DNA from 3 places in the Kitasatospora sp. NPDC101801 genome. Region 3 is predicted to be linked to each of the others. Evidence: riboswitches for the same ligand, from Rfam matches in the RefSeq annotation. Region 3 holds a riboswitch; each other region holds the start of a gene.

The links. A riboswitch is a leader RNA that binds a small molecule or an ion and turns the genes downstream of it on or off. The one in region 3 is predicted to bind thiamine pyrophosphate.
Region 1: it holds a riboswitch for thiamine pyrophosphate, as region 3 does, so the genes downstream of both, thiC (phosphomethylpyrimidine synthase ThiC) here and ACIRPK_RS14265 (purine-cytosine permease family protein) in region 3, are expected to answer to the same signal.
Region 2: it holds a riboswitch for thiamine pyrophosphate, as region 3 does, so the genes downstream of both, thiO (glycine oxidase ThiO) here and ACIRPK_RS14265 (purine-cytosine permease family protein) in region 3, are expected to answer to the same signal.

What each region holds. Positions count from the first base shown of each region.
Region 1 covers NZ_JBIWML010000015.1:25,539-35,642, reverse strand. The annotation lists gene ACIRPK_RS18765 (cupin domain-containing protein) at 16-333, shown strand; gene tenA (thiaminase II) at 385-1,047, shown strand; gene ACIRPK_RS18755 (DUF5326 family protein) at 1,244-1,444, shown strand; TPP riboswitch at 1,585-1,714, shown strand; gene thiC (phosphomethylpyrimidine synthase ThiC) at 1,710-3,524, shown strand; gene ACIRPK_RS18745 (hypothetical protein) at 3,608-4,120, opposite strand; gene ACIRPK_RS18740 (hypothetical protein) at 4,246-5,115, opposite strand; gene ACIRPK_RS18735 (metallophosphoesterase) at 5,348-6,469, opposite strand; gene ACIRPK_RS18730 (LacI family DNA-binding transcriptional regulator) at 6,619-7,776, opposite strand; gene hisC (histidinol-phosphate transaminase) at 8,104-9,183, shown strand; gene ACIRPK_RS18720 (hypothetical protein) at 9,352-10,104, shown strand, end outside.
Region 2 covers NZ_JBIWML010000011.1:65,796-75,899, forward strand. The annotation lists gene ACIRPK_RS15705 (polyprenyl synthetase family protein) at 1-976, shown strand, start outside; gene thiE (thiamine phosphate synthase) at 1,184-1,828, opposite strand; gene ACIRPK_RS15715 (Rv2175c family DNA-binding protein) at 1,828-2,187, opposite strand; gene ACIRPK_RS15720 (NAD(P)/FAD-dependent oxidoreductase) at 2,209-3,405, opposite strand; TPP riboswitch at 3,474-3,587, shown strand; gene thiO (glycine oxidase ThiO) at 3,583-4,734, shown strand; gene thiS (sulfur carrier protein ThiS) at 4,731-4,949, shown strand; gene ACIRPK_RS15735 (thiazole synthase) at 4,955-5,752, shown strand; gene ACIRPK_RS15740 (endonuclease/exonuclease/phosphatase family protein) at 5,865-6,608, shown strand; gene ACIRPK_RS15745 (hypothetical protein) at 6,754-7,107, shown strand; gene ACIRPK_RS15750 (hypothetical protein) at 7,115-7,681, opposite strand; partial or broken gene ACIRPK_RS15755 (alpha/beta hydrolase) at 7,698-8,503, opposite strand; gene ACIRPK_RS15760 (lysophospholipid acyltransferase family protein) at 8,693-9,514, shown strand; gene macS (MacS family sensor histidine kinase) at 9,536-10,104, shown strand, end outside.
Region 3 covers NZ_JBIWML010000009.1:128,031-138,134, forward strand. The annotation lists gene ACIRPK_RS14260 (glycerophosphodiester phosphodiesterase) at 1-631, opposite strand, end outside; gene ACIRPK_RS14265 (purine-cytosine permease family protein) at 720-2,057, opposite strand; TPP riboswitch at 2,050-2,197, opposite strand; gene ACIRPK_RS14270 (S1C family serine protease) at 2,400-4,106, shown strand; tRNA gene ACIRPK_RS14275 (tRNA-Ser) at 4,167-4,254, shown strand; gene ACIRPK_RS14280 (transketolase-like TK C-terminal-containing protein) at 4,412-4,840, shown strand; gene ACIRPK_RS14285 (3-deoxy-7-phosphoheptulonate synthase) at 5,269-6,444, shown strand; gene ACIRPK_RS14290 (2,3-dihydro-2,3-dihydroxybenzoate dehydrogenase) at 6,525-7,298, shown strand; gene ACIRPK_RS14295 (isochorismatase family protein) at 7,470-8,105, shown strand; gene ACIRPK_RS14300 (anthranilate synthase family protein) at 8,152-10,104, shown strand.

The DNA of each region.
Region 1 (10,104 bases), on a different contig from region 3:
GGAGGGTGCGCCCCGATGAAGGTCTTCCGCCTGGACCAACTCGACGCCGAACGGGCCGCCGAGGAGGGCGCGTACCTGCGCTTCCTGAAGGAACGGAACATGTCCGCCGGGCTGTACGCGCTGTCCCCCGGCGACACCGACCCGCAGTCCAGCCACCCGCAGGACGAGCTCTACCAGGTGGTCAGCGGCCGGGCCGAGCTGACCGTCGGCGCCGAGACCACCACGGTCGGCCGGGGGAGCGTGGTCTACGTACCGGCGGGTGTGCCGCACCGGTTCCACCACATCACCGAGGAGCTCCGGGTGTTGGTGGTGTTCTCCCCGCCGGAGGACTGACCCCCGCCGCCGGTTAGGGTTCGGCTGGGCCGACCAACCGAGGAGAATCCCGTGACCTTCACCGACGAGCTGTGGTCGGCCATCGAGCCGATCTACGCCGAGATCCTGGCGCACCCCTTCATCGGCGGACTGACCGACGGCACCCTGCCGGCCGATGCCTTCCGGCACTTCGTGGTGCAGGACTCGCACTACCTGCGCGACTACGCCCGCGCGCTCGCCGTCTGCGCGGCCAAGGCCCCCGACGAGCAGGACGTCCGGGCCTTCGCCGACGACGCGGTCGGCGCGCTGGCCGCCGAGCAGGGCATGCACGCCGAGTTCCTCGGCGCCTTCGGCGAGACCGCCGAGCAGGCCGCCGCCGAACCGGTGCTGCCCACCACCCGGGCCTACACCAGCTATCTGCTGGCCACCGTCTACGGCGGCTCGTTCGCCGAGGCGGTCGGCGCGGTGCTGCCGTGCTACTGGATCTACGCCCGGGTCGGTGAGCAGCTGCTCACCCGCTCCTCGCCCGACCCGCTGTACGCCAAGTGGATCGCCACCTACGGGGACGAGACCTTCCAGGCCGTGGTGCGCCGGGTGCTCGCACTGACCGACCGGCTCGGCGAGCAGCTCGCCCCGGCCGAACGCCGCCGGGTGATCGAGCACTTCACCACCACCTCGCGCTACGAGTGGATGTTCTGGGACGCCGCCTGGCGGCGCGAGGTCTGGCCGGTCTGACCTGCCGCCCGACGGACCGTCCGGGCACCCCCGACCCCGGGGTCGACCCTCCCCGCGGTCTCGGGGTGATCTCCGGGTTCTCTCCGGGCTGGAACCCCTCGGAAGCCGGACCGGTGCCCTGTACCGTCGAAGTATCGAAGCAAGCGGGACGCGACGGAACAGCCGTCACCGGCCCGAGGGGAGAGAAGGAACGGACATGGCTGAGCTCTGGAAGTCGCTGCCCTCGTGGGTGCGCAACATCGTCGTCCCGATCGTGGTGCTGATCCTCGCCTGGAACCTGATCTGGTTCGTGATCGGCGCGGTCACCTCGCTGATCGCCTTCCTGGTCAAGGCCCTGGTCCTGGTGGCCGTCGCGGCCGGTGTGGTGATCCTCGTGAAGAAGGCCGCCAAGAGCTGACCCGCGGCGCACGGACGCCGGGCCCGGTACCCCTCGCGGGGGTGCCGGGCCCGTCCGCGTTCCGGCCGTCGCGGGGGAGCCGCCCTGGACCAGCCGGGGGCGGACCGCTACGGTGTTGAACGTTTGTTGCAGGCAAATCCGCCTGTGGACACGGGAGCTCGGAGCACCGGGCTGAGAGGGCGCTGAACGGCACGTCAGGTGCCGGCCGCTGCGCCGACCGCAGGAACCTGACCGGGTAATGCCGGCGTAGGGAGATAGAGGTCTCATGACCACGTTCGACGCACAGCAGAAGTCTGCCCCGAGCGGCGTGACCAGCGCGACCACCGGCTACCCGACCCCCGCCTGGCGCAAGGCGTACCGCGAGGGCTCCCGGCCCGACCTCCGGGTGCCGTACCGCGAGGTGCAGCTGACCAACGGCAAGTCCGTTCCGCTGTACGACACTTCGGGTCCGTACACCGACCCGGCCTACCAGCCCGACGTCCGGCGCGGGCTGCCCGCGCTGCGCGACCCGTGGATCCGCCAGCGCGGGGACGTCGAGGAGTACGACGGCCGGGAGGCCCGGCCCGAGGACGACGGGATCAAGCACACCTCCCCGCGCGGCGGGAACCTGCGCAACCTGGACGCGGTCTTCCCCGGCCGTCCGCGCCGCCCGCTGCGCGGACGTGACGGAGTGCCGGTGACCCAGCTCGCCTACGCGAAGCGCGGGATCGTCACGCCGGAGATGGAGTTCATCGCCCTCCGGGAGGGCCTGGACGCCGAGTTCGTCCGCAACGAGGTGGCGATCGGCCGGGCCGTCATCCCGCTGAACGTGAACCACCCCGAGGTCGAGCCGGCCGTCATCGGCACCAACTTCCTGGTGAAGATCAACGCCAACATCGGCAACTCCGCCGTCACCTCCTCGATCGAGGAGGAGGTGGAGAAGATGACCTGGGCGACCCGCTGGGGCGCCGACACCGTGATGGACCTCTCCACCGGCCGCAACATCCACACCACCCGCGAGTGGATCCTGCGCAACTCCCCCGTGCCGATCGGCACGGTGCCGCTCTACCAGGCGCTGGAGAAGGTGGACGGCAGGGCCGAGGAGCTGAGCTGGGAGGTCTACCGCGACACCATCATCGAGCAGTGCGAGCAGGGCGTCGACTACATGACCGTGCACGCCGGCGTGCTGCTGCGGTACGTCCCGATGACCGCGCGCCGGAAGACCGGCATCGTCTCGCGCGGCGGCTCGATCATGGCGGCCTGGTGCCTGGCGCACCATCAGGAGAACTTCCTCTACACCAACTTCGAGGAACTCTGTGACATCCTCGCGGCCTACGACGTCACCTTCTCGCTCGGTGACGGCCTGCGCCCCGGCTCGACCGCGGACGCCAACGACGAGGCGCAGTTCGCCGAGCTGAGGACGCTCGGCGAGCTCGGCCGGATCGCCCGGGCGCACGATGTCCAGGTGATGATCGAGGGCCCCGGCCACGTCGCGATGAACAAGATCAAGGAGAACATGGATCTCCAGAAGGAGATCTGCGACGAGGCGCCGTTCTACACCCTCGGCCCGCTCACCACCGACGTCGCGCCCGGCTACGACCACATCACCTCGGGCATCGGCGCCGCGATGATCGCCTGGTGGGGCACCGCGATGCTCTGCTACGTCACCCCCAAGGAGCACCTGGGCCTGCCCAACCGGGACGACGTCAAGACCGGCGTGATCACCTACAAGATCGCCGCCCACGCCGCAGACCTGGCCAAGGGCCACCCCGGCGCCTCGGACTGGGACGACGCGCTCTCGGACGCCCGCTTCGAGTTCCGCTGGGAGGACCAGTTCAACCTGGCCCTCGACCCGGAGACGGCCCGCGCCTTCCACGACGAGACGCTGCCCGCCGAGCCCGCCAAGACCGCGCACTTCTGCTCCATGTGCGGCCCGAAGTTCTGCTCGATGAAGATCAGTCAGAAGATCCGCGACGAACACGGCGACGGCTCCACCGCCGTCAGCACCGCCTTCGACGCCGACGCCCTGGCCGGTATGCAGGCCAAGTCGGAGGAGTTCGCCGCCGCCGGAAACCGGGTCTACCTGCCACTCACCGACTGACCGGACACCACCAGGACCGCGCTGCCCCGGGGGGAGGAGGGGATCCCCCGGGGCAGTGCTTCGTCCCCGGTGATGGCGGACGCTCAGACCTGCCAGTGCGGTTTGCCGCTGACCATGCGGCAGGTGAGCAGGCGGCCGGTTGCGTCGTGGGTGCTCCGGCCGAGGTCGGCGTCCCGGCAGAACTGGCCGGCCTTGTAGCAGTTGCCCGCGTTGGAGACGATCTCGCAGGGGCCGGCCGCCGCCGCGGTGGTCGGGGCGTGGGTGGGAGCGCTCGGGGCACTCGGGGCGCTGGTGGTGCGGCGGGGCTCGGCGGGTTTGGGGGTGGCCGGGGGCGCGGGGGCCTTGGTGGCCGGGGTGGTCGCCGCCGGTGCGGGTGGCGGGGTGGTGGCGTCGGCCGTCGGGGTGGCGGACGGGGACGGAACGACGACGGGTGCGGCGGGGGTGGTCTCGGCGGCCGGGCTGGAGACCACGGCGCGGGCCGGGACACCGGTGTCGGTGGGCCCGGGGCCGCAGCCGGTCAGGGCGAAGCCGATCGCGAGGACGAAGCCCGCGGCGGCAGCCAGCCGCCGGTGGCCGGCGGGTATGGACGAGGGCATGACGGTGAGGTGCTCCGATCCGTCTCGGGTGGGCAGACCCGGGAGTCAACCAGAGGACGGGCGCGTTGTTCACCGTTCCGGCACAGATCCCTCACCCGTTGGGAAATCGAGACCTTCCGGCTGGCTCAGACGTCGTCCGGGCCGGTGAAGTCCGGGGAGCTGTACCCGGGGCCGGTGAACTCGGCCGACCGCGGGGTGCGGCCGTCGGCCTCGGTGACGCCCTCGACACCGGGGCTGGTGAAGTCCGGTGAGCTGTAGCCCGGGCCGGTGAACTCGACGGGTCTCGGGGTGCGGCCGTCGGCTTCGGTGACGCCCTCGGCACCTGGGCTGGTGAAGCCGGGGCTGGTGTAACCGTGGTCGTTCGGGCGGGTGTTGGGACGCGGTGCGGGCAGCCCGGCCGGTTCGGTGTAGAGGTTGTCGAGCAGCCAGGGGAGCAGCGCCCGCTCGCGGAGGGCGATCTGCCAGAGCCGCCGGGCCTCGGCGAGGTCGCCGTCCTGCCTCGGGGCGGCGCCGTCCCGGAGGGCGGTCAGCAGCAGCCCGACGCTGCCGACCAGCAGGGCGACCCCGCCCACCGCGAGCGACACCCAACCAGCCGTCACCACCGCGTGTGCCAACGCGAGTTCGGGAGCCGCGCCGCGCATCGCGTAGCCGATCAGCAGCAGCACCACGCCGCCCGTCCCGGCCAGGATCGGGGTCAGCACGGTGAGCACCGGGAGCAGCCCGGCGCCCTCCTCGGAGCGGAGCCGGTCGGTCAGCCCGAGCGGCGCGGGCGGTCCGGCGTCGCGGAGTGCGGTGTACCGCTGGTACTCCGGGTCGGCGGGAGCCGCGATGGTGTCGGCCAGCTGGGCGGCCTTGGTGCGCAGTTGGGCCGAGTTGAGATGTGGCCCGGGTGCCCTGAGCGCCTCGGTGAGGCGGGCGTCGCGCAGGGCCTCGTCCAGGGCCCGGTCGAAGTCCGCTCGGTCTTCGGCCTGCAGGTGCGGGGTGGTGTTGACCACGGGGTACCCCGTTCCGTCGTCGCGGAGGTGCGATGAGAGTGGTGCGGGATGTCGGTGCGAAAGGTCGGTGCGGGATGGGCCGGTGCAGGGTGAAGTGGCGCGCGATCAGCGCGCCGGTGCCTCGATGGTAGGGGTGGGAACCGACCCGGACACAGTCGGTTTCCGGAATTTCAGCTCGTTCGGGACGAGCTCAGAACCGCTCAGTGACAGTTCAGTCCGACCGTCGGGAAGCTCAGTTCAACGGCAGCCGGGCGACCAGCAGCCGCCCGTCCATGGTGACCCCGCCGTCCATCGCGATCGCCAGCTCGTCCGCGTAGATGTACGGGCCGGGGATGTGCGGCGGCGCGCCGTCCTCGGCGTGCGCCGTGCCGGTCAGGTAGGGGATCGGGCTGTGCCCGTGCACCACCCGGTGGCCGCCGTAGGCGCCGAGCAGCTCGTGCACCGCCTGCGCGCCCGCCTCGCCGCGGAAGGCGAACCGCTTGGTGAAGCGGCGGAAGCAGTCCCACCACTCGTCCGCGCCCTCGCCGGCCAGCAGCCGGTGCACCGACTCGTTGACGTCGTCGATGGTGTCGCCGTACTCCAGGTACGCGGTGGTGTCGGAGTGCAGCAGCAGGTGGCCGTCCTCCAGGGCGATCGCGGGGAGCCGGGAGAGCCAGCTGACGTGGTGGGTCTCCAGCCGCTCCAGGTCGGTCTGCTGACCGCCGTTCAGCCGCCAGGCGGCCAGGAAGGAGGCGGTGCCCGCGGTCGACTGGACCGGTTCGTCGCCGTACCGGGCGGCGCCCAGGAAGAGCAGTTCGTGATTGCCCATCAGGGCCCGGCAGTACCCGCCGGCGGCGGCGGCCTCGGCGGCCAGCTGCATCACCAGGTCGATCACGCCGATGCCGTCGGGGCCCCGGTCGGTGAAGTCGCCGAGAAACCAGAGCCGGGACCGCCCGGCGGACCAGTGGCCCTCGGCGTCGATCAGGCCCTGCTGGTGCAGCGCGGCCAGCAGCTCGTCGAGGTAGCCGTGCACGTCGCCGACCACGTACAGCGGGCCGGGCGCCTCGCCGGGCTCGGGCTGCGGGTAGGGGTAGTGCAGCTCCCCGGCCGGGACCGGCGGGCCGAGCTCGATGGTCGGCGGGTCGTCCGACCCGGCCGACTCCCGGTAGGCCGGAGCGGTCTGACCGGCCGTCGGCCAGTGCTGTTCGAGGAAGCGGGCGCCGCCGTATCCGCTGTACGTGGCGTCGTAGCCGTAGCCGCCCACCGGCTCGGGCGGCTCGTAGTAGGAGCCGTACGGGAGCACGTCGAGGTCCTGCTGCTGGCGGGGGCCTGACTCGGGCAGCTCAGGTCCGGGGAGGCGGTCCTCGGGTGTCATTCGCCCATCATAGGAAGAGGCCTCTCCCGTCGTCCTCACCCGGTGCCCACCAATTGCCCGAGGTGCCGCCCGGCGGGTGCCCACCGGTGGTCCGGGGGCGGTCCCGCCGGGCGGCGGGAGGGCGGTGCGCGGTGCGGTCGCGACCGCCGTCAGACCTCCCCCGGCGGGCGGGGCGGGCTGACCGTGGTGCGGGGACTACGGCGTTGCGAGGAGGCACGGATGATCAGTTCGGTGGGCATCAGGGTGCCCGGTGGCGGCCCGGCCGAGGCAGTGCGGAACCGGGGTGGGAAGAGCCGCCCGACGTCCACTCCGGTACCGGAGTCGACTCCCTCGATCGCGTCGATGAGCAGGTTGACCACGGTGGTGCCGATCCGACGGGGTTTCAGCGACAGGGTGGTGATCGGCGGCTCGGTGCCGGCGTACACGTCGCTCTCGCTGCAGCAGACCAGCAGCAGGTCGTCCGGCACCCGCATCCCGTACCGCCGGGCGGCGGCCAGCAGGTCGGTGCCGTTCGGGTCGAAGAGTCCGTAGACCGCGTCCGGCCGGTCGGGCCGGGCGAGCAGTCGGTCGGCGGCCACCGCTCCGGCGGCCGGGTCGTGGGCGGGGTAGGTCTCGTAGACCGGCTCCTGGCCGACCCGGCGGCACCAGTCGAGGTAGGCCTCGGTGGAGAGCCGGGTGTAGGTGTCGGTGGAGGTGCCGGTGAGCAGGCCGATCCGGCGCGCGCCGGCCTCGCTCAGGTGGTCGAGGATGCCGAGCACGGCGGCCTCGTGGTCGTTGTCCACCCAGGCGGTGACCGGGCAGTTGCCCGGCTTGCCGTCGCTGACCACCGGGACTCCGGACCGGTAGAGCTCGCTGACCAGCGGGTCCTGGTCGGGCGGGTCGATGACCACGGTGCCGTCCAGGGCGATGTTGCCCCAGACGTCGTGCCGGGAGGAGGCGGGGAGCACCACCAGGGCGTAGCCCCGGCTGAGTGCCGCGCTGGTCGCGGCTCGCGCCATCTCGGCGAAGTAGGCGAACTCGGTGAAGGTGAACGGCTCCTCGCCGTAGGTGGTGACGGTCAGTCCGATCAGGCCGGACCGGCCCGTGCGCAGGGTGCGGGCGGCGGCGGAGGGGCGGTAGCCGAGGCGCTCGGCCACCTCGCGGACTCGGCTTCTGGTCTCGTCGGGCAGGCGGCCCTTCCCGTTCAGGGCGTCCGAGACCGTGGTGATCGACACTCCGGCGGCTGCTGCCACATCCCGGATGCCGGCCCGTTCCAGTCGCCGCGAAGGGGTGGGTCGCCGACCGCTCTGATTGGCTGCTGCTGTCATGGCGGACCGATCGTATGGCTCATGACGCCCTGTTGTGACCGGGGCCGACCGGAGGGCAGGAGAACCGTTTCTCCATGAGTCATCGCGGTGCAAGCCCTTGGATACCCGCCCTGTTCCAGCCTTCTTACCTCTGACATGTGCCATAGGAACCCGGCAGAATGGCTGATCGGTATCCGTACCCCGAACGAGCAACTCACCCCTACGGGTGAGCGGCCTCGGTATCGTTCGGGGCACCCGACCGGGGTGGTACGGGTGCGCACCAAGGGCCGAGCGCGTACGGCGATCCCGGCCGCGCAGGGCACCGCAGAATTCGCTAAGGAGAGCACCGTGACCGGTACGGCAGCGCAGGGTCCCCGGCTGAGGCCGACCCTGGACGGCATCCCGACCTACAAGCCGGGCAAGCCGGCCAGCGCCGACTCGTACAAGCTGTCCTCCAACGAGAACCCGTACGAGCCGCTCCCCGGCGTGCTGGACGCGGCCGTCGCGGCGGCCGGTTCGTTCAACCGCTACCCGGACATGGCGTCCAGCGAGCTGGTCGCCGAGCTGGCCGGCCGGTTCGGGGTGCCGCTGGAGCACGTCGTGCTCGGCACCGGTTCGGTCGGCGTGGCGCAGTCGCTGGTGCTCTCCACCGCCGGGCCGGGCGACGAGGTGATCTTCGCCTGGCGCTCCTTCGAGGCGTACCCGATCATCACCCAGGTCGCCGGGGCCACCCCGGTCCCGGTCCCGCTCACCGCCGGTGAGGAGCACGACCTGGACGCGATGCTCGCCGCGATCACCCCGCGGACCCGGCTGATCTTCGTCTGCAACCCGAACAACCCGACCGGCACGGTGATCCACCGCGCCGAGCTGGAGCGCTTCCTGGACGCCGTCCCGAGTGACGTGCTGGTCGTGGTGGACGAGGCGTACATCGAGTTCATCCGGGACGAGCGAGTGCCTAACGGCCTCGACCTCTACCGTGACCGCCCCAACGTCTGCGTGCTGCGCACCTTCTCCAAGGCGTACGGCCTGGCGGGCCTGCGGGTCGGCTTCGCCGTCGCGCACGAGCCGGTGGCCACCGCGCTGCGCAAGACCGCCGTCCCGTTCGGGGTCAGCCAGCTCGCCCAGGACGCCGCGGTGGCCTCGCTGCGCGCCGAGGACGCCCTGCTGGTCCGGGTCGAGGCACTGGTCGCCGAGCGCGGCCGGGTGGCCGCCGCGCTGGCCGCCCAGGGCTGGGAACTCGCCGACACCCAGGCCAACTTCGTCTGGCTCCGGCTCGGCGGGCGGACCCTCGACTTCGCCGCCGCCTGCGCCGCCGCCGGCGTCGTGGTCCGCCCGTTCCCCGGCGAGGGCGTCCGGGTCACCATCGGCGAGCCGGCCGGCAACGACCTCTTCCTGGCCACCGCCGAGACCTTCCGCAAGGAGCTCTGAGCCGGGCGTGCGCTGGGCCCGGACGTGGCCCGGCGCACCCCGATGTTCACATCGCCCACACGATTCGATCACGATTGACGCACCGGGTCGGGTGGGTGCGGAGCAGTGGCCGACGATGGAGCGGGGCGGGGTCGCTCGCCCGCTCCCTGCTCGCCGAGAGACCCCAACGTGCGCACTGCCCGGATCATCGCCGCCCTGCTGCTCCCCTTCGCCGCCGTGACCGCCTGCGGCACGAGCGAAACGGCAGTTCCCGAGCGGTCCCCCGAGGATGCGCTCAAGGCTGCCGTCGCCGTGATGGCGCAGGTCGGCAGTGCCGAGGTCACGCTCGACGGTGGCTGGTCGGGCCGGGCGTCCTGGCGGCCCGGCGTACGGCTGACGCTGTCGGGGGCGGCGGACACTCAGCTGCTGGCCCTCGGTGAGGGGTTCTACGTCCGGGCCGCCGACACGGGGGTCCGGACCGGGGGCCGGGCGTGGGAGAAGCTGGCGGGTCCGTTCGAGGGTGCGGGGCGAGGAGAGGCGCTCGGGCTCGGTCCTGCGCTGGCGTTCGGTCAACGGCTGGACCCCGCAGGGGCGTTGGAGCAGGCTGCCCGGGGGAAGGTCACCGAGGTGGGCCGGGAGAACGTCGACGGGGTGGTGGCGACCCACTACCGGGCGGTGCTGAGCGGCGAGGAGTACTTCGCCGACGGGCGCGGCGTGAACGGCGAGTGCCGCCGCACGCTGGCCGCGGCCTTCCGGGCGGGTGGCCCGACCACCGCGACCGTCGACCTCTGGCTGAACGGCGCCGACCAGCTGGTGCGGAAGACCGAGTCCGGCAACCCGACGGTCACCGACGGGAGCAGCACCGTCCGCTACGCGCACCTCGGCACCCCGGTCGAGCTGCAGCCGCCCTCCTCCGTCGACGTCCTGGACCCGATGACCGCC
Region 2 (10,104 bases), on a different contig from region 3:
GCCCGCCGCCGACGCGCTGCGCGAGTTCCTGCTGGACGGCGGCAAGCGGCTGCGGCCCGCCTTCTGCTACTGGGGCTGGCGCGGAGCGGGCGGCGCCGCCGACTCCACCGGCATCCCCCGGGCGGCCGCCGCCCTGGAGCTGCTCCAGGCCAGTGCCCTGGTGCACGACGACCTGATGGACCGCAGCGACACCCGGCGCGGCCTGCCCTCGATCCACCGCAGGTTCGAGGCGCTGCACCGCGAGCGCGGCTGGCGCGGCGACCGGGAGCAGTACGGGGCCTCGGCGGCGGTGCTGCTCGGCGACCTGCTGCTGATCTGGTGCGACGAGCTCTTCCTGCGCTCCGGCCTCCCCGCCGAGCGGGTGCTCGCCGCCAAGCCGGCCTTCGACCTGATGCGCACCGAGGTGATGGTCGGTCAGTACCTGGACGTGCTGGAGCCGGTCGCCGGGGACTCCGCCGACGAGGGAGCGCTGGAGCGGGCGCAGACCGTCCTGCACTACAAGTCGGCGAAGTACACCATCGAGCGCCCGCTCCAGGTCGGCGCCCTGCTGGCCGGGGCGAGCCCCGAACTGGTCGCCGCCTACTCGGCGTTCGGCCTTCCGCTGGGCGAGGCCTTCCAGCTCCGGGACGACCTGCTCGGCGTCTTCGGCGACCCCGCCGTCACCGGCAAGCCGGCCGGCGACGACCTCCGCGAGGGCAAGCGCACGCTGCTGATCGCCCACGCCATGCGGGGCCTCTCCAAGGCGGACGCCGTCCAGCTGGACGAGCGGCTCGGCGCGGCCGACCTGACGGCCGACGAGGTGCCGGTGCTCCGACGGCTGGTGGAGCGCAGCGGCGCCGCCGAAACCGTCGAACGCCGGATCGACGAACTCATGGCCCAGTCCCTCGCCGCCCTCGACGCAGCCCCACTGGCCGCCGGCCCGGCCCGGGCCACCCTGCTGGCGCTGGCCGAAGCGGCGACGGTCCGCAAGTACTAGGACAGACGCTCCGGCATCTACGGTCCAGGGGCTCGGGGCTGCGCCTTTGGCAGGGCGGTCGGTTGCACTGGTCCAGGGGCTCGGGGAACTGCGAGGAGATCTGGCGCTCGGGTCACTGCGAAAGTCCCTGACCACCTACGCACGGATCACCATTTACGAGGCCGGCGTCGCAGTTCCCCGAGCCCCTGGCGCCGTAGGCGGTTGGCCTCAGTGCGAGCGGATCCGGCGGGACAGTTCGGCGGCGGCTGCGCCCGGGTCGGCGGCGGCCGTGATGGCGCGGACCACGACCACCCGGGTGGCGCCGGCGTCGAGGACCTGGTCGAGGTTGCCCAGGTCGATGCCGCCGATCGCGAACCACGGACGGTCCGTCACGGCCTTGGCCGCGTACGAGACCAGGTCGAGGCCGGGGGCGTGGCGGCCGGGCTTGGTGGGGGTGGGCCAGACCGGGCCGGTGCAGAAGTAGTCGACGCCCGGCTCGGTGAGGGCCGCGTCGACCTCGGACTCGGCGTGACAGGACCGGCCGAAGATCACCTCGTCGCCGAGGATCGCCCGGGCAGCGGGCACCGGCAGGTCGTCCTGGCCGAGGTGCAGGACGTCGGGGCGGGCCGCGTGCGCGACGTCGGCCCGGTCGTTGACCGAGAAGAGCTTGCCGTGCCGGCCGGCGGCGTCGGCGAAGACCTCCAGGTACTCCAGCTCCTGCTTCGCCTCCAGGCCCTTGTCCCGGAGCTGGACGATGTCCACCCCGTTGGCCAGCACGGCGTCCAGGAACTCCGGCAGGTCGCCCTGCTCGCGGCGGGCGTCGGTGCACAGGTACAGCCGGGCATCGGCCAGCCGCGTGCGGGCGTCCGTCATCAGATCAGCTCCGCCTGGGCGCGGCGCTTGACCTCGGTGCCCCGGTTCTCCACCAGGGCCTCGATCGGGCTGCCGGGCAGCGAGGGCTGCTCGGTGAACAGCCAGTCGATGATCTCGGCGTCGGTGAACTTGGCGTCCCGCAGCAGCGTCAGCGTGCCGGAGAGGTGCTTGACCAGGCCCGGGCCGTCGATGAAGGCGGCGGGCACCTGGAGGGACTTGTTCGGACCGCGGCGGACCGCGATCAGCTTTCCGGACTTCACCATGTCCCGGACCTCGGTGACGGGGACACCCCACTGCTCACTGATGTCGGGCAGGTACATCCACGCGGGGACCAGGGCTTCGATCTTCTCTGACGTCATCTCGCTCACGACACCAGAATCTCACAGCGGGTTCGGCCCGACCGCCGCCTTGAGCTGTACCGACGGGTCCGCAGCCGCCACCGGGTCCAGCAGGACCCCGCGTTCGATCAGCTTCCGCGCCTGGTTGACGTCGCGCGGCCGGTCCACCGAGAGCAGCCCGGTCAGCCGCCCGTCCCGGAGCCAGAGCACCGTCCAGGCCGGGTCCCCGGCCGAGCCGCGCCAGAGCATCCGGTCACCGGGCGCGTGCCGCCCGGCGTACTGCACCATCCGTCCGAACTGCTCCGACCAGAAGTACGGCACCGGGTCGTACGGCGTGCCCGCCCCGAGCACCCCGGCGGCCACCGCCCGGCCGGACTGCAGCGCGTGGTCCCAGTGCTGGACGTTCACCCGGGTACCCAGCCGGGCGGACGGGTACGCGATGCAGTCGCCGGCCGCCCAGACCCCGGGCAGCGAGGTGCGCAGCCGATCGTCCGTCAGGATCGCCCCGGCCCGGTCCAGCTCCACCGGCGAACCGGCCAGCCAGCCGGTGGCGGGGCGGGCACCGATGCCGACCACCACCTCGTCGGCGGCCAGCTCGGTGCCGTCGGCCAGCAGCACCGCGCCCGGCTCGACCGCCGCCACCCCGACCCCGCAGCGCAGTTCGACCCCGGCGTCGGCGTACCACTGCGTCATCAGCCCGCCGAGCTCGGCGGGCAGCGCCCCGGCCAGCGGCGTCGCGGCGGCCTCGACCACCGTCACCTCGCAGCCGAGCCGCCGGGCCGCCGTGGCGGTCTCGGCGCCGATCCAGCCCGCGCCGACCAGCACCAGGTGCCGCCCCGGCCGCAGGCTCGCCCGCAGCGTCAGCGCGTCGTCCAGGGTGCGCAGGGTCCGGGCGCCGGGGAGGGTGACCGGCTTGGCACCGGTCGCGATCACCAGGGCGTCGTACCGCAGCGAGCCCCGGTCGGTGTGCAGCAGGCCGGGCTCCAGGCCGGTCGCGCGGTGGCCCGGCAGCAGGTCGACACCGGTCCAGTCGACGTCCAGCACGGTGCTGTCACGCTGCCCGAGCAGCACGTCCTTGGAGAGCGGTGGCCGGTCGTACGGCAGCTCCCGCTCCGCGCCGAGCAGGGTGACGGGCCCGGTCCAGCCCCCCTGCCGCAGGGCCAGCGCGCTCTGCGCGCCCGCCATGCCGCTGCCGACCACGACCGCCTGTCCACCCGTCAGCTCTGCCACGTCGGTCACCCTACCCACCACAGTCGTCCGCCCGTCGAACACTGGCCGCCGGGCTGCCCGGGGCCGGGGATATGGTGGGTGGCGTTACACGGGAGCCCGGTGCACCGGGCTGAGAGGCGGGCTGCGGCGGCCTGCGACCGTCCGAACCTGATCCGGGTCATTCCGGCGAAGGGAGAGCGAAGTACTGTGACACGCACCGAGAGCGACGTGCTGGTCATCGGCGGCGGCATCATCGGCCTGGCGGTCGCCTGGCGGGCCGCGCAGCGCGGACTCCGGGTCACCGTGGTCGACCCGGAGCACGGGCGGGGCGCGGCCCAGGTCGCGGCCGGCATGCTGGCCCCGGTCACCGAGCTGCAGTACGGCGAGGAACCGCTGCTCCGGCTGGGGATGGCCTCCAACGACCGCTACCGCGACTTCGTCGCCGAGCTGGCCGACCTGACCGAGCTGGACACCGGCTACCGCGAGACCGGCACGCTGGCCGTCGCGCTGGACTCCGACGACCGGGCCGAGCTGCGCGAGCTGCACGCGTTCCAGCAGCGGCTGGGCCTGGAGTCGCACTGGCTGACCGGCCGGGAGTGCCGACGGCTCGAACCGATGCTGGCCCCGGGCGTCCGGGGCGGCCTGCACGTGACCGGCGACCACCAGGTGGACGGCCGACGGCTGGCCGCCGCCCTGGTGCTGGCCTGCGAACGCTCCGGCGTCACGCTGCAGCGGGCCTCGGTCACCGAGCTACTGGTCAAGGAGGACCGGGCCACCGGCGTCCGGCTGAGCACCGGCGGCGAACTGACGGCCGCTCAGCTGGTGCTGGCGGCGGGCCCGCAGAGCCACCTGCTACCCGGGCTGCCCGCCGGGGTGCTGCCGCCGGTCCGTCCGGTGAAGGGGCAGGTGCTGCGGCTGCGGATCCCGGAGCGGTACGCGCCGTTCCTGTCCCGCAACGTCCGGGCCGTGGTGCGCGGGCAGCACATCTACCTGGTGCCGCGGGCCGACGGCGAGCTGGTGATCGGCGCGACCAGCGAGGAGCAGGGGTACGACACCACCGTCACGGCGGGCGGTGTCTACGAGCTGCTCCGGGACGCGCACGAGCTGGTCCCCGGGCTGACCGAGCTGCCGCTGGTGGAGACCGGCGCGGGCCTGCGGCCCGGGTCGCCGGACAACGCACCGCTGCTCGGCCCGACCGCGCTGCCCGGCCTGGTCGCCGCCACCGGCCACTACCGCAACGGCGTACTGCTCACCCCCGTGACCGCCGACCTGATCGCCGAACACCTGGCCACCGGTGCCGTACCGGCGCTGGCCGCCCCCTTCTCCCCCAGCCGCTTCACCCCGAAGGCCGCCGCATGAACGACTTGACCGAGCTGACCCTGACCGTCAACGGCACCCCCCGCCAGGTGCCGCCGAGCACCACCCTGGCCGAGCTGGTCGCCACCCTTAGCACCGCCCCGACCGGTGTGGCCGCCGCGCTGAACGAGGCCGTGGTGCCGCGCTCCGTCTGGGCGACCACCGCACTCGACGCCGGCGACCGGGTCGAGATCCTCACCGCAGTCCAGGGAGGCTGACCGCCATGGCCGACGACACCCTCACCATCGCCGGGGTCACCTTCAACTCCCGCCTGATCATGGGCACCGGCGGTGCCCCCAGCCTGGAGGTGCTGGAGCAGGCGCTCCGGGTCTCCGGCACCGAGCTGACCACCGTCGCGATGCGCCGGGTCGACCCGGGCACCCAGGGCTCGGTGCTGGACGTGCTCACCCGCAACAACATCCGGGTGCTGCCCAACACGGCCGGCTGCTACACCGCAGGGGAGGCCGTGCTGACCGCCCGGCTGGCCCGCGAGGCGCTCGGCACCGACTGGGTGAAGCTGGAGGTGATCGCCGACGAGCGGACCCTGCTGCCCGACCCGATCGAGCTGCTGGACGCCGCCGAGACGCTGGTCGACGACGGCTTCACGGTGCTCCCGTACACCAACGACGACCCGGTCCTGGCCCGCAAGCTGGAGGACGTCGGCTGCGCCGCGATCATGCCGCTCGGCTCGCCGATCGGCTCCGGCCTGGGCATCCGCAACCCGCACAACTTCCAGCTGATCGTGGCGGCCGCGGGCGTCCCGGTGATCCTGGACGCGGGCGCGGGCACCGCGTCGGACGTGGCGCTGGCGATGGAGCTGGGCTGCGCGGCGGTGATGCTGGCGTCCGCCGTCACCCGGGCCCAGGAGCCGGTGCTGATGGCCGACGCGATGCGCCGCGCCACCGAGGCGGGCCGGCTGGCCTTCCGGGCCGGCCGCATCCCGCGCCGGTTCCACGCCGAGGCGTCCTCCGCGATGGCGGGACGCGCCGACCTGGACACCCGGGAACGGCCCGCTTTCTGACGGCGGGGCACCTGGTGCCGTGCCTGGCAAGGTTCACCCCGTCGCGTCGTTCGGTGCGTGCTCTCGGCGTGACGGAGGGAACCTAGCCGGGCACGGCACTAGCATCGGCCGGGTGATCCTCCCCGAGTCCGGAACCGAGCCCGACGGGGCGCAGGTGGTCCGGCTGCTCAGTTACAACGTCCGTTCGCTGCGGGACGACCGCGAGGCGCTGGTCCGGGTGATCCGGGCCTGCCGACCCGACCTGGTCTGCATCCAGGAGTCGCCCCGGTACTGGCGGCCCGAGGGCCAGGCCGCCTGGCTGGCCCGGCGGACCGGCACGGTGGTGCTCTCCGGCGGCGGCCGGGCCGCCGCCGGGCCGCTGCTGCTCGGGCGGCTGGCGGTGGAGGTGCTGGCGGTCCGGGACCGGCTGCTGCCGAAGACCCGGGGCCTGCACGCCCGTGGCTTCGCCACCGCGAAGGTCCGGATCGGCCGCTCGGTGCCGTTCGTGCTGACCAGCTGTCACCTCAGCCTGGACCAGGACGAGCGGCTGAAGCAGTTCGCGCTGCTGCCCGGCCAGGCCGGGCCCGACGAACCCGCCGTGATCGCGGGCGACTTCAACGAGCACCCCGACGGCCCCGGCTGGCAGCGGCTCGCGGCGGCCTACCGGGACGGCCACGTGGTGGCCCCCTGGGGCGGCACCAACACCTCGGTGCCGGCCGACCCGTACCAGCGGATCGACGCCGTCTTCGCCTCTCCCGACGTCACCGTGCTGGCCTGCGGCGTCCCGCACGAACTGCCGGGCGTCGAGCCGGCCGACCTGCTGGCCGCCACCGACCACCTGCCGCTGCTCGCGGTGCTCAGGCTGCCACCCGGCTAGACGGGTCATTCCACCCGCCGCCCGTGCCGCCGCCGGGCTTACCGAGCTGGCTCTGATCCTCTTCATTTGGGGCACCGGCACCGCCGCCCGGGGCCTGCTCCGGGCCCAGAGCGGCCACGCCGTCCGGGCGATCCGGGACACCGTGATGTCCCTGCCGTTCGTCCTGGTCTCCGGCATCACGGTGATCGCCGCCGCGCTCGGCACCGCCGTCGCCGAACCGGACCACCGTCTGCCGCCCGGTGCTCGCTGGGCGCTCTACGGCGGGGTGCTGGCCTTCCACACCGCCGACGCCGCCATCTCACTGCGCTACGGCGACGGCCCGGGCACCGTACTGCACTGGTACGGGCCCTGCCTGGTGCTGACGGTCGGCCTGCTGCTGCCCGCCGCCCCGGCCCGGCCGGCCTGGGGCGCGGTGGGCCGTGCGGCGGGCCTGGTCCTGCTGCTGGCCAAGCTCTCCGAGCTCAGCCGGAACCGGGCGTACGGCGAGGCGACGGCCTGACCGTCCGTCAGACCACCGCGCCGCCGGTCGGGTCCTCCGGCTCGTCCTCGTCGCGGTCCTTCATCCGGGCCACCAGGGTGACGAAGCCGCCAAGGAAGGCGCTGACGCCGACCCAGGCCGGCCAGCCGGAGACCTCGCGCCAGACCAGCACGTCGAACAGCAGCAGCGCCGGGCCGCCGAGCACCGCGAGCCAGGCGAACCTGGCGGTGGTGTCCATCGGCGGCAGCGGCGGCGGCTCCGGCGGGACGTAGTGGCCCTCGTCCGGGTCCTCGGCGGCCACGTAGCTCCGTGGGTCGCCGGTGGCCGGGCGGGGGCGGGGCTGCGGGGCGAGGTCGTCCAGCTCGGGGGGACGCTTGACCTCCTTGGCCCGGAGGTTCTCGATCTCCGGCCACTCCGGGTTGTTCAGGTCGACCGGGTCGTCGAACTGCGCCACCAGCGCGGCGAAGATCGCGTCCTGCTCGGCCTGGCTCCCCCCGACCGGGCGGCGTGCGGGCGGGTCGGACTCCCCGGTCGGCTCGGGCTTCGCCCGGCCGTCCAGGGGCAGTTCCTCGTCGTCGCCCGCGGTGTTGTTCATCTGCACTGCCGGCCCTTCAGCCCAGGTGGTCCTCGGCGCTCGCGTCCACGGCACTCGCCTCCGCGTGGGCGGCCGGGGTCAGCCGCCGGACGAAGTCGAGGCTTGCCTCGACGATCAGTCCGGCGTCGTGGTCCAGCGTGGCCACGTGGTAGCTGCGCTCGCAGAGCAGCTCGGTCACATCGGTCGAGGATATCCGGGCCAGCACCAACTCGGAGTTGGCCGGGGAGACCACATGGTCCTGCGGGCTGTGCAGCAGCAGGACCGGTCGGCGTACGTCGGGCAGCTCGGCCTGCACGGTCTTCCACAGTCGGGCCAGTGACCAGGCGGCATGCAATGCAGCGGCGTCCGGTCGTAGCCGAGCTCGTGCGTGCCGGGCTTGGCGATGTCGTTCGCCACCCCGGGCAGGCTCGGGACCAGGTGCCGGATCACCGGCAACAGCACACTTGCGGGGTTGTCGGAACGCACGGACGGGTTGACGAGCACCAGTCCGGCCACCGCCACGCCCTTGCGGGCGGCCAGCCGCAGGGCGAGCGCGCCGCCCATCGAGAGGGCGCAGACGAACACCTGGTCGCAGTCGGCGGACAGCTCCTCGAAGGCCCGCTCGGCCTCGGCGTACCAGTCCTCCCAGCGGGTCAGCTGCATGTCCTGCCAGCGGGTGCCGTGGCCGGGGAGCAGCGGCACCGAGACCGAGTACCCGGCGGCGGCGAACTCCTCCGCCCAGGGCCGGAGCGGCTGCGGCGAGCCGGTGAAGCCGTGCACGAACAGCACGCCGACCCGGCCCCCCAGGTGACGGAACGGTTCGGCGCCGGGCAGCAACGGCATCAGCGGGCTCCTTCGCGGTACGGAGCCGTCCGGGCCCTGACGGGGCGTCGGCAGCGGGCTCTGGCAGCGACTTCTGGCACTGGCAGCCGAATCGTCCCATGGTCGGCGTCGACTCGTACAGCCCCGCCGGTGCTGCGGGGCCTGCCGGAAGCATTAGGATCGACCGGTCCGCACAACAGGAGGCCCCGGTTGTTCTACCGACTGATGAAGATGATCGTCGCACCGCTGCTGCGGATCTTCTTCCGGCCTTGGATCGAGGGTGCCGACAACATCCCCGACGACGGCCCCGCGATCATCGCGAGCAACCACCTGTCGTTCTCGGACTCGTTCTTCCTGCCTGCCCTGATGAAGCGTCGGGTGACCTTCATCGCCAAGGCGGAGTACTTCAACACCCCCGGCCTCAAGGGCAAGCTGACCGCCGCCTTCTTCAAGGGCGTCGGCCAGCTCCCGGTGGACCGCTCGGGCGTCCGGGGCGCCGGTGAGGCCGCGATCCGCAGCGCCGTCGCGGTGATCGAGCGGGGCGAGCTGTTCGGGGTCTACCCCGAGGGCACCCGTTCCCCCGACGGCAAGCTCTACCGGGGCAAGGTCGGCGGCCTGGCCCGGGTCGCGCTGGCCACCGGCGCGCCGGTGATCCCGGTCGCGATGATCGACACCGAGAAGGTCCAGCCGCCCGGCCAGGTGGTGCCGAACTTCGGCGTCCGCCCCGGCATCCGGATCGGCCGGCCGCTCGACTTCTCCCGCTACCACGGCATGGAGAACGACCGCTTCATCCTCCGTTCGGTGACGGACGAGGTGATGTACGAGATCATGCGGCTGTCCGGCCAGGAGTACGTCGACATCTACGCGACCGCCGCCAAGCGCCAGATGGCCGAGGACAAGAAGCGCAGCGACGCCGAGCGCAAGGCCGAGCAGAAGGCGGTCAAGGCCCAGCAGGAGGCCGAGAAGAAGGCCGCCGAGGCCGAGGCCGCCGCGCTGGCCGAGAAGGACCAGAAGGACACCACGGCCGAGTAGTCGGCCGACCGAGGGGGGACGATGGCCGATCACCGGCCCGGGTACGGCGGCTCGGTGGCCGCCGGGGGCATGTCGGTCGAGATGCCGCTCTGGCGGGCCATCACCTTCTTCCGGATCATGGCGCTGACGTACGCGCTGCTCCGCTACTTCGGCTCCTACCAGGACTTCCTGCACCCGGTCTCCGGCTGGATCTTCCTCGGTGCGCTGACCCTGTGGACGCTGGCCAGCACCCGGTCCTTCGCCGGGCCGCAACGCTGCACCTGGTACGTGCTGACCACCGACCTGGCCTTCGCGGTCACCGGCATCGTGATGAGCGGCGTGATCGACTCCCCCGCCCGGATCCTGGCCGGCGCCCCCACCCTGCCGACCATCTGGGCGGCGGGCACCGTGCTCGGCTTCGCGGGCAAGGGCGGCTGGCGCTGGGCGGCCTTCGCCGGGGCGGTGGTCGGGGTGGCCAACATCGCCGGGCACGGCGGGATCACCCCGGACAACCTGCACAACATCGTGCTGCTGATGGCCGCGGGCTGCGCCATCGGCTACGTGATCGAGCTGGCCCGGGCCAGCGAGGCCGCGCTCACCCAGGCGCTCCA
Region 3 (10,104 bases):
GCCCGGCGATCCGGGCGCCGCCGGGCAGCGCCTTGGTCCGGCCGAGCACCGGGAGCCTGCGGTCGAACAGGTAGACGGTCGGAACGGCGGGCGCGGCCCGGCGGATCCGGTGCAGCGAGAGCTCGGAGAAGCTCATCACCCGCACCGCGGACCCCTCCAGGCTGTCCGGAAGCAGTCCGTACCGGGTGAGCAACCGGAGCAACTCGGCCTCGGTGCGCCCCGCGAACCGGGTCGGGTGCTTGGTCTCGATGGCCAGTTCCACCCGCCGCCCGGCGTCCGCGACCAGTTCGAGCAACTGGGCCAGCGTCAGGACGGGGCTGGGTTCGGGGGCCGCCGGGTCCTTCCAGGAGCCGAAGTCGAGCTCGTTCAGCTGAGCCAACGTCAGGGCGGAGACCGCGCCCCGGCCGTCCGAGGTCCGGTGGACCGTCCGGTCGTGCACGCAGACCAGCTGCCCGTCGGCGGTCAGCCGGATGTCGGCCTCCAGGCCGTCGGCGCCCTCCGCGACGGCGAGCGCGTAGGCCGCCAGGGTGTGCTCGGCGCGGGCGGCCGAGGAGCCGCGGTGCGCGATCACCTTCACGGCGCCGCGGTCGGTGGCGTCCTGGCTGGTCAACGGCTGGTTCCGGGTATCCACACCGGTAACCCTACGAGCAGCCGGACGACCGGTGGCCGCCGCCACGGGAAACTCCGGGTGAAGTTCCCGGGGCGGCGGCCGCCCGGCCTCACTTCCGGCGGGTCACCGCGAGGGTGGCCAGCGCCGCGACCAGGAAGCTGAGCACCGAGGCCGAGGTCCAGGGCTGCGCCTCGAAGCCGGTCGCGGACTGCAGGTCGTGCCAGCGGTCGCTCCAGCCGTCGATCGCGGTCGGGGCGATGAACTGGTAGGTCGCGAAGCCGAGCGCCCACGGCAGCAGCATCAGCCAGCGGGCCGGGGCGTCCTCGGCCAGGTTCCAACCGCGCCGGCCGGAGCCGAGGAAGTAGTCGGCCGCCAGCACCGCGAACATCGGCACGAAGACCGAGCCGATCAGGCCGAGGAAGGCGTAGTACGAGGCGGTGAACTCGTCGGTGAGCAGCGCCAGTACGGTCACCAGCGCGCCGATCCCACCGGTCAGCAGCCGGCGGTCGACCTTCGGCAGCAGGTTCTGGATCGACATCGCGGTCGAGTACACGTTGGCGAAGGACTGGTCGGTCTCCCGGACCACCAGCACCAGCAGGAAGGCCCAGCCCGCGGCCACCCCGGTGAACGAGGAGAAGATCCGGCTCGGGTCGCCGTCGGACTGCAGCAGTGCCACCACGCCCAGCAGGTAGCACCAGACCTGGGCCAGCGTGTAGCCGGAGAAGGTGGCCCAGAACGCCGCACCGGCGGTGCGGGCGTGCCGGGTGTAGTCGGCGGCCAGCGGCACGAAGGAGATCGAGACCGCGATGATCGCGTCGGTCGCGGAGAGGAAGCCGGTCCAGTTGCCCGCACCGGGGTTCGGCACGCCCTGGCGGACCAGCTGGACGGTGAAGTAGACCATCGCGATGCCGACGGCGATCGTCACGTACTTGCGCAGCACGGCGATCGCGCCGAGCGGCCAGATGGTCAGCGCGGTGGTCAGCAGGCCGGCCAGCACCACGAACAGCCAGCGCCAGCCCTGCGAGCCGGTCACCTCCTGGGCGCCCATCGCGATCACCAGCAGCTCGTACACGCCCCAGCCGATGCACTGGGCGATGTTCAGCACGGTCGGCACGTAGGACAGCCGGGTGCCGAACAGGCCGCGCAGCACCGTCATCGCGGGCGCGCCCGTCCGGGCGCCGATCAGGGCGGTCACCCCGAGCATCGCGGTGCCGATCACGGTGCCCACCACGGTGGCGGTGATCGCGGCGACCAGCGAGAGCTCGGAGCCCTTGGCGCCGATCACGGTGGCCGCGCTGGTGAAGCCGATCAGGCTGACCCCGAGGTTGGCCCAGAGCGAGAACAGCGCCCGGAAGTCGAGGGTGCGAGGAGGTGCGGTGTCCAGGACGAGCGGCGCCTCGGCGCGCGCGGACGGTTCCTGGACAGGGGCAGGCGAAACAGCCGTCATGGCCGATGCTCCCTACGCCGGCATTACCCGGACAGGTTCGAGCGGTCTGCGCTCCCTCGCCGTAGTGCCAGCACCTGCATGGCGTACGGTCGTTCCGCGCACTCTCAGCCTGGACGGTCCAAGCTCCCGCGTGTCAGTTTGGAGCGCCAGGCTAGCGGCCGGGCGGCCGAACACCAAGGCGGGCGGGTGGCCGTCCGGATCGCGGGACGAAGCGGACCCCCGGGGGATCGTGTCGGGAACGGGTAAGGATTCTTAAGAGTTCTTCACCGGGCCCCATACGACAACCGAATCACGCATACGAAAAACTGTGGACCAAGGTTCTGTCAGCTATGGAGGTCGTCCGTGAGCACCGAGCACGCGAGTGGGTCCACCGGGCCCGAGGAGGAGCGCACCTCCACGGGCCAGGGGGTGGTGAGTCCGGCTGAGAGCGTGTCGGCCGATGTCCCCGCTGCTCCTGCCGTCCCGGCGGCGGCCCCGCCGGCCGCCGAGCCGACGCCGACGGTCGCCTTCGGCAAGGTGACCCCGCCGCCGGCCCCGGCCGCCCCGTCCTACCTCGACGCACCGCCGCCGGTGCTGCCGCCCGCGCCGCCGGTGCCCGCGGCGCCGTCCTACCTGGACGCGCCGCCGCCGGCCGCGCCCGCGCCTGCCGCCCACCCGGAGGTGCCGCCGCCGGCTCAGGCCGGCAACCCGTACGCCGCTCCGGTGGCCCCGGCTGCTCCGGCCGCGTTGGCCGCCGAGCTGCCGCCGGTGCAGTCGGCCCAGCCGACCCAGCCGGCCCACCCGGCCGCCGAGCCACCGCATCACCCGTTCGGCGCGGGCACCCCGCTGGGCAGCTGGGGCACCCCGCCCGGTGGCCTCGACGGTCCGGGCGGCCCCGGCCTGCCGGGCCAGCCGTTCGGCTCGGGTGCCGCCCCGGCCCCCCGCCGCAAGCGCGGCGGGCTGATCGCGCTGGTCGCGGCCGTCGCCCTGCTGGCCGGTCTGGCCGGGGGCGCGATCGGCGCCGCGGTGAGCGACCGGGACGGCGGATCGAACTCCTCGTCAGGGCGCGGCAGCAGCACCACCGTCCAGGCCAGCGAGAACAAGCAGGCGATCAACCGCTCGCCGGAGTCCGTCGCGGGCATCGCCGGCAAGGCGCTGCCGAGCGTGGTCACCATCAAGGCGCAGGGCTCGCAGGAGTCCGGCACCGGCACCGGCTTCGTCTTCGACACCGAGGGCCACATCCTCACCAACAACCACGTGGTCGCCCCGGCGGCCAGCGGCGGCAAACTGACCGTCAAGTTCTCCGACGGCTCGTCCTACCCGGCCTCGGTGGTCGGCCGGGCACAGGGCTACGACGTGGCCGTGATCAAGCTGGACAGCCCGCCGAAGGACAAGCTGGTCCCGCTGCCGCTCGGTGACTCCGACAAGGTCGCGGTCGGCGACGCCACCGTCGCGATCGGTGCCCCGTACGGCCTGGAGGGAACCGTCACCACCGGCATCATCAGTGCCAAGGACCGCCCGGTGGCCTCCGGCGACGAGACCGGCGCCCAGTCCTCCTACATGAACGCCCTGCAGACCGACGCCTCGATCAACCCGGGCAACTCCGGTGGTCCGCTGCTGGACGCCGCGGGCGCCGTGATCGGCATCAACTCCGCGATCCAGTCCAACAGCAGCAGCAACGGCCGGGCCGGCTCGATCGGTCTCGGCTTCGCCATCCCGATCAACCAGGCCAAGCGGGTGGCGGGCGACCTGATCAAGACCGGCACGCCGGTCTACGCGATCCTCGGGGTGCTGCGCAACGACGACTACAAGGGCGACGGCGCGCAGATCCGCAGCTCCGCGGTCGGCGACAGCGCCGCCGTCACCCCCAACGGCCCCGCCGACCAGGCCGGCCTCAAGGCCGGTGACGTGATCACCAAGCTCGGCGGCCACGTCATCGACAGCGGCCCGACCCTGGTCAGCGAGATCTGGACGTACAAGCCCGGCGACAAGGTCGAGGTCGAGTACACCCGCGACGGCAAGGCCGCCAAGACCACCGTCACCCTGGGCGAACGCAAGGGTGACAACTGACCCCACCGGCAAAACGGTGTGCACGGAACCCCACCGGACCCGTTAGGCTGACCTCCGCCTGGAGAGTTGCCCGAGCGGCCTAAGGGACCAGTCTTGAAAACTGTCGTGAGGTAACCCCTCACCGTGGGTTCAAATCCCACACTCTCCGCCGGAGCACGGCCCCCGACCAGTCCTGCTGGTCGGGGGCCGTCGGCGTTCTACGGGGGAGTTGACGCAGTCGGGATGGGCTGATGGTGGGTCAGTGGGCGGGTGGGGACAGTGGGTTGGTAGGCCATGCCCGCCGTCCGGAGAGGACCGACCACGTGATGGAGACCCGGGGACCGAGCAGGGGCGGGTACGTGCTGATGGAGGCGGGCTCCGGGGTGCCCGCGGTGGTGCTGTTGGCGACCGGGGGTGAGCTGGCGGTGGCGCTGCGGGCCCGGGAGATCCTGGAGGGTGACGCGATCGCCACCCGGGTGGTGGTGATGGTGTGCGCGGAGCGGTTCGAGCGGCAGCCCGCTGCCTACCGGGAAGCCGTGCTGCCGAGGGGAGTTGTGGTCCGGGTGTCGGTGGAGGCGGGGGCCGTGCTCGGTTGGCACGCGTTGGCCGGCGAGGCCGGGGTGGCGGTCCGGCTCGACCGGTCCGGACTGTCCGCGCCGTACCGGACGCTGTACGAACAGCTCGGCTTCACCCCCGAGCGGATCGCCGCCCAGGCCCGCCGCAGTCTGGCGAAGGCCAGGGAACGGGCCGCCTGACCCTCGGTCACCCACCATCGCGCAGCGCCGTCCGGCTGGTCCGGGCGGCGCTTCGTCGTGCCCGGGGCCGGCGGGAGCCGCGGCACCGCGTGCCACCCTCGGCGGGGATCTGACGACACATCGCTTCGACTATGTCGGAACCGGGCCGGCCGGGAATTCGACCATGGTGCGTCGGCTTTTCCGAAAAAACCAAACCGGATGGTATTCAATGACACAGTGCCGGACACCTGACGGAGTTCGAAACACGCCGTTGACCTCGTGGTTTGTCCTGTCCAGACTCAAGAAAGGTTGCCCTCCGCACCGGTTCAGGAACACAGCGGCGGTATTCGCAGCCGCACTTTCCGGGCAGCTGAGGAATTAACGACCACGGAGGTTTCTGAGTGAGTAGCGACGTCATTGCGGCACGGTCGGCCGAGTCCGGTCCGCCGTTGTCGGAGAGCGAACTCGACTACTGGAAGTCGCTCCCGGCCCAGCAGCAGCCCTCCTGGCCGGACCGCGGGCAGCTGGCCGAGGCCACCGGCGAACTGGCCGACCGGCCGGGGCTGGTGAGCTTCGCCGAGCTGATCGAGCTGCGCGCCCTGCTCGCCGAGGTGGCGGCCGGGCGGCTCCAGGTGGTCCAGGCGGGGGACTGCGCCGAGGATCCGGCCGAGTGCGAGCCGGGCTACGTGGCCCGGAAGGTCGGCCTGTTGGACGCGCTGGCCGGGGTGGTGTCGATGAACACCCTGCGTCCGGTGGTCCGGATCGGCCGGCTGGCCGGGCAGTTCGGCAAGCCGCGGTCCCGTCCGACCGAGAGCGTCAACGGGGTCGAACTCCCGGTCTACCGGGGGCACCTGGTGAACAGTCCGGAGCCCGACCCGGAGCTGCGCCGCCCTGACCCGGGCCGGCTGCTGAGCGGCTACGACGCGGCGGCGACCGCGTTCGCCGCGCTCCGGGCCCGCTCGGCGGCCGGTCTGCCGGCCGCCGGGGCCCCGGTGTGGACCAGCCACGAGGCACTGCTGCTCGACTACGAGGTGCCGCTGCTCCGCCGCACCGACCAGGGCCGGGTCTACCTGGCCTCCACCCACCTGCCCTGGATCGGCGACCGGACCCGCCAGTTGGACGGTGCCCATGTGGCGCTGCTCGCCACGGTGGCCAACCCGGTGGCCTGCAAGGTCGGCCCGGACCTGAGCGTCGCGGACCTGCTGACGCTCTGCGCGCGGCTCGACCCGAGCCGTGAGCCCGGCCGGCTCACCCTGATCGCCCGGATGGGCGCCGACCTGGTCGAGGACCGGCTGCCCGCGCTGGCCGCGGCGGTCAAGGCGGCGGGCCACCCGGTGGTCTGGCTGACCGACCCGATGCACGGCAACACGGTGAACGGGCCCGGCGGCCTGAAGACCCGGCTGGTCGAGACGGTGGTGCACGAGGTGCGCCGGTTCCAGCTCGCCCTGCTGAGCGTCGGCGCGGTGCCGGGCGGCCTGCACCTGGAGGCAACGCCGGACCAGGTCACCGAATGCGCTTCGGACGAAAGGCAGTTGGCGCACATCGGGGACAAGTACACGAGCTTCTGCGACCCCCGGCTCAACCCGGGGCAGGCACTTGAGGTCGCGGCGGCCTGGCGGGGCTGAACGGCTCTGCGGATCAGTCATTACCGGCCGGCAGCGGTCGATCATCCTCGGGCTTTGGGGTCGCTATGAGTGTCCATGGAATGGAAAACAGGGTCGCGCTGGTCACCGGTGCGGCCGGCGGAATCGGCGGAGCCGTGGTGCGCGCGCTCTCCGAACGTGGCGTCACGGTGGCCCTGGTCGACCGGGACGGGGACCGCCTGACGGCGCTCGCCAAGGAACTGCGCAACGCGGGCGGCCGAGCCGAGGCGTTCCCGGCCGACGTGACGGACAGCGCCGAGGTGGAGGCCGTGGTCGGGGCCGTCGAGCAGCAGCTCGGCGGTATCGACTACCTGGTCAACGGCGCCGGGGTGCTCCGGCTCGGCGCCGCCAAGGACCTGACCGACCAGGACTGGGCCGCCACCTTCGCGGTGAACACCACCGGGGTCTTCTTCATCTCCCGGGCGGTTGTCAACCGGATGGTGGCCGGCGGCCGACGGGGCGCGATCGTCACGGTGGCGTCCAACGCGGCCGGCACCGCCCGGGTCGACATGTCGGCATACGCGGCCTCCAAGGCGGCGGCCACCATGTTCACCAAGTGCCTCGGCCTGGAGGTGTCGAAGTTCGGCATCCGCTGCAACGTGGTGGCGCCGGGTTCGACCGACACCCCGATGCTGTCCGCGCTCTGGGAGGACGACAGCGCCGCCCAGGCCTCCATCGACGGGGTGGCCTCGGCCTACCGGGTCGGCATCCCGCTCGGCCGGATCGCCCAGCCGTCGCACATCGCGGACGCGGTGCTGTTCCTGCTCTCGGACCAGGCCGCCCACATCACCATGCACGACCTCACCGTGGACGGCGGTGCGGCCCTCGGCCACTGAGCCGGCCCGCCCGTCCTGCCGCTGGACCGACCGCCCGACCCCGGCCCGGGCGCCCCACCCCCGGCCGACCCCGGCGGCGGGCTGCCCCACCAGCCCGTCGCCCCCCGCCGCCCGTCGGTTATCGAAACCGTCAACTCCACACGGTGCCACGAGATTTGAGAGGACGCCGGGATGGCCATCCCGACCATCAGCCCGTACCCGATGCCGCAACAGGGCGACCTGCCCGAGAACACCGCCCGGTGGACGGTCGATCCGCGGCGGGCCGTGCTGCTGATCCACGACATGCAGCGGTACTTCCTCAGGCCCTTCCCGGCGGGCGAGTCCCCGGTCACCGAGCTGGTGGCCAACGTGACGCTGCTCCGGGCACGCGCCGCCGAGCTGGCGATCCCGGTCGCGTACACCGCGCAGCCGGGGGGCATGACCTCCGAACAGCGCGGCCTGCTCGCCGACTTCTGGGGCCCTGGGATGAATCCCTCGGCGGCGGACCGGGAGGTGGTCGAGCCGATCGGGCCGGGGCCGGGCGACCTGGTGCTGACCAAGTGGCGCTACAGCGCCTTCCACCGCACCCCGTTGCTGGAGTCGCTGCGCGAGCAGGGCCGGGACCAGCTGATCGTCTGCGGGGTGTACGCCCATGTCGGGGTGCTGGCCAGTGCGTTGGACGCCTACAGCCACGACGTCCAGCCCTTCCTGGTCGGTGACGCGGTCGCCGACTTCAGCCTGGAGTACCACCGCCTGGCGCTGAGCTGGGTGGCCGAGCGGTGCGGGATGGCGGTCAGCACCAAGGCCGTGCTCGCCGACCTCGGCTGAGCCTGATCCGCGTACGAGTCGACCATCAGCCTTTGAGGAGCGGGACATGACGGACAGTCCGGTGGGTGAGGCGCTGCTGAGCCGGATCCTGACCGGGCGGCAGCCCGAGTTCGCGTTGCTGTACCGCCCGGTGAGCGGTTCGCCGGACCGGGTGGACGTGCTCGGCGGCACGGTGACCGAGCTGTCCCGGCTGGCCGACCTCCCGCTGGCGCCTGGCCGCCCGGCCACCGGCCGGGCGGAGCACGAGGTGCTCGCGGTGGTCCCGTACCGGCAGATCGCCGAGCGCGGCTTCGCGGTCGCCGACGACGGCGCCCCGCTGCTCGCCCTCGGCGTGGCCGAGCAGGACTCGGTGCCGCTGGCCGAGCTGCTCGGCCAACTGCCGGATCTGGACATCGAGTTGGCCGAAGGCCGGTACGACGTCGACGACCTGGCGTACGCCGAGGTGGTGCGCCGGGTGCTGGCCAACGAGATCGGCACCGGCGAGGGCGCCAACTTCGTGATCCGCCGGGCCTTCGTGGCGGACATCTCCGACTACACCCCGGCCGCCGCGCTGACCTTCTTCCGCCGGCTGCTGGAGCGGGAGCGCGGCGCGTACTGGACCTTCGTCATCCGCACGGGGGTGCGGACCTTCGTCGGGGCCACCCCCGAGCGGCACCTCAGCCTCTCCGGCGGGGTCGCGGTGATGAACCCGATCAGCGGCACCTACCGCTACCCCGGGACCGGGCCGACGCTGACCGGGGTGCTGTCCTTCCTGGCCGACGCGAAGGAGGCCGACGAGCTCTACATGGTGGTGGACGAGGAACTCAAGATGATGGCCCGGATCACCGAGGCGGGCGGCCGGGTGACCGGCCCGCACCTGCTGGAGATGGCCAGGCTCGCGCACACCCAGTACTTCATCGAGGGGGAGACCTCCCGCGACCCGCGCGAGATCCTCCGCGAGACGCTGTTCGCGCCGACCGTCACCGGCAGCCCGCTGGAGAGCGCCGCCAAGGTGATCCGCCGGTACGAGCCGCGCGGCCGGGGCTACTACAGCGGGGTGGCCGCGCTGATCGGCCGGGATGCCGAGGGCGGCCGGACGATGGACTCCTCGATCCTGATCCGGACGGCCGACATCTCCGCGAGCGGCCGGCTGACCATCGGGGTGGGGGCCACCCTGGTCCGGGACTCCGACCCGGAGTCGGAGGTGGCCGAGACGGCGGCCAAGGTGGCCGGCCTGCTGACCGCGCTCGGCGCGCGCCGGCGGACCCCGGAACGGGCCGCCGCGCCGACGGAGTTCGCGGCCCACCCGGCGGTGCTCGACGCACTGCGGGAGCGCAACGTCGGGCTGGCGCCGTTCTGGCTGACCGCCGCCGGGGAACGCGGCCACCCGGTGGCCGAACTGATCGGCCGTCGGGTGCTGGTGCTGGACGCCGAGGACACCTTCACCGCGATGTGGGACCACCAGTTGCGGGCCCTCGGCCTCGCGGTCACGGTCCGGCGGTTCGACCAGGAGTACAGCGTCGAGGGGTACGACCTGGTGCTGCTCGGCCCTGGCCCCGGCGACCCGCAGGACTCGGACCACCCGAAGATCGCCCACCTGGAGCGCGCGGTCCGCCAACTCCTTCCCACCGGACGGCCGTTCCTCGCAGTTTGCCTGAGCCACCAGGTGCTCTGCCGGGTGCTCGGCTTCGACCTGGTCCGCCGGGACCGGCCGAACCAGGGGGTGGCCAGGACCATCGACCTGTTCGGCCGGGCCGAACGGGTCGGCTTCTACAACACCTTCGCCGGCCGGGCGGACCGGGACGTGGTCGAACTCCCGCTCGGCACCGTCGAGGTGAGCCGGGACCCGGCGACCGGGCAGGTCCACGCCCTGCGCGGCCCGAGCTTCCGGTCGGTGCAGTTCCACCCGGAGTCGGTGCTCAGCCGGGACGGGCTGCGCGTCATCACCGGCATGCTGCTCGCCCTGCCGGTCGGCCGACGCCCCGCGCCGGCCGGGCTCGGCGCACCGATCGGCCGCTGA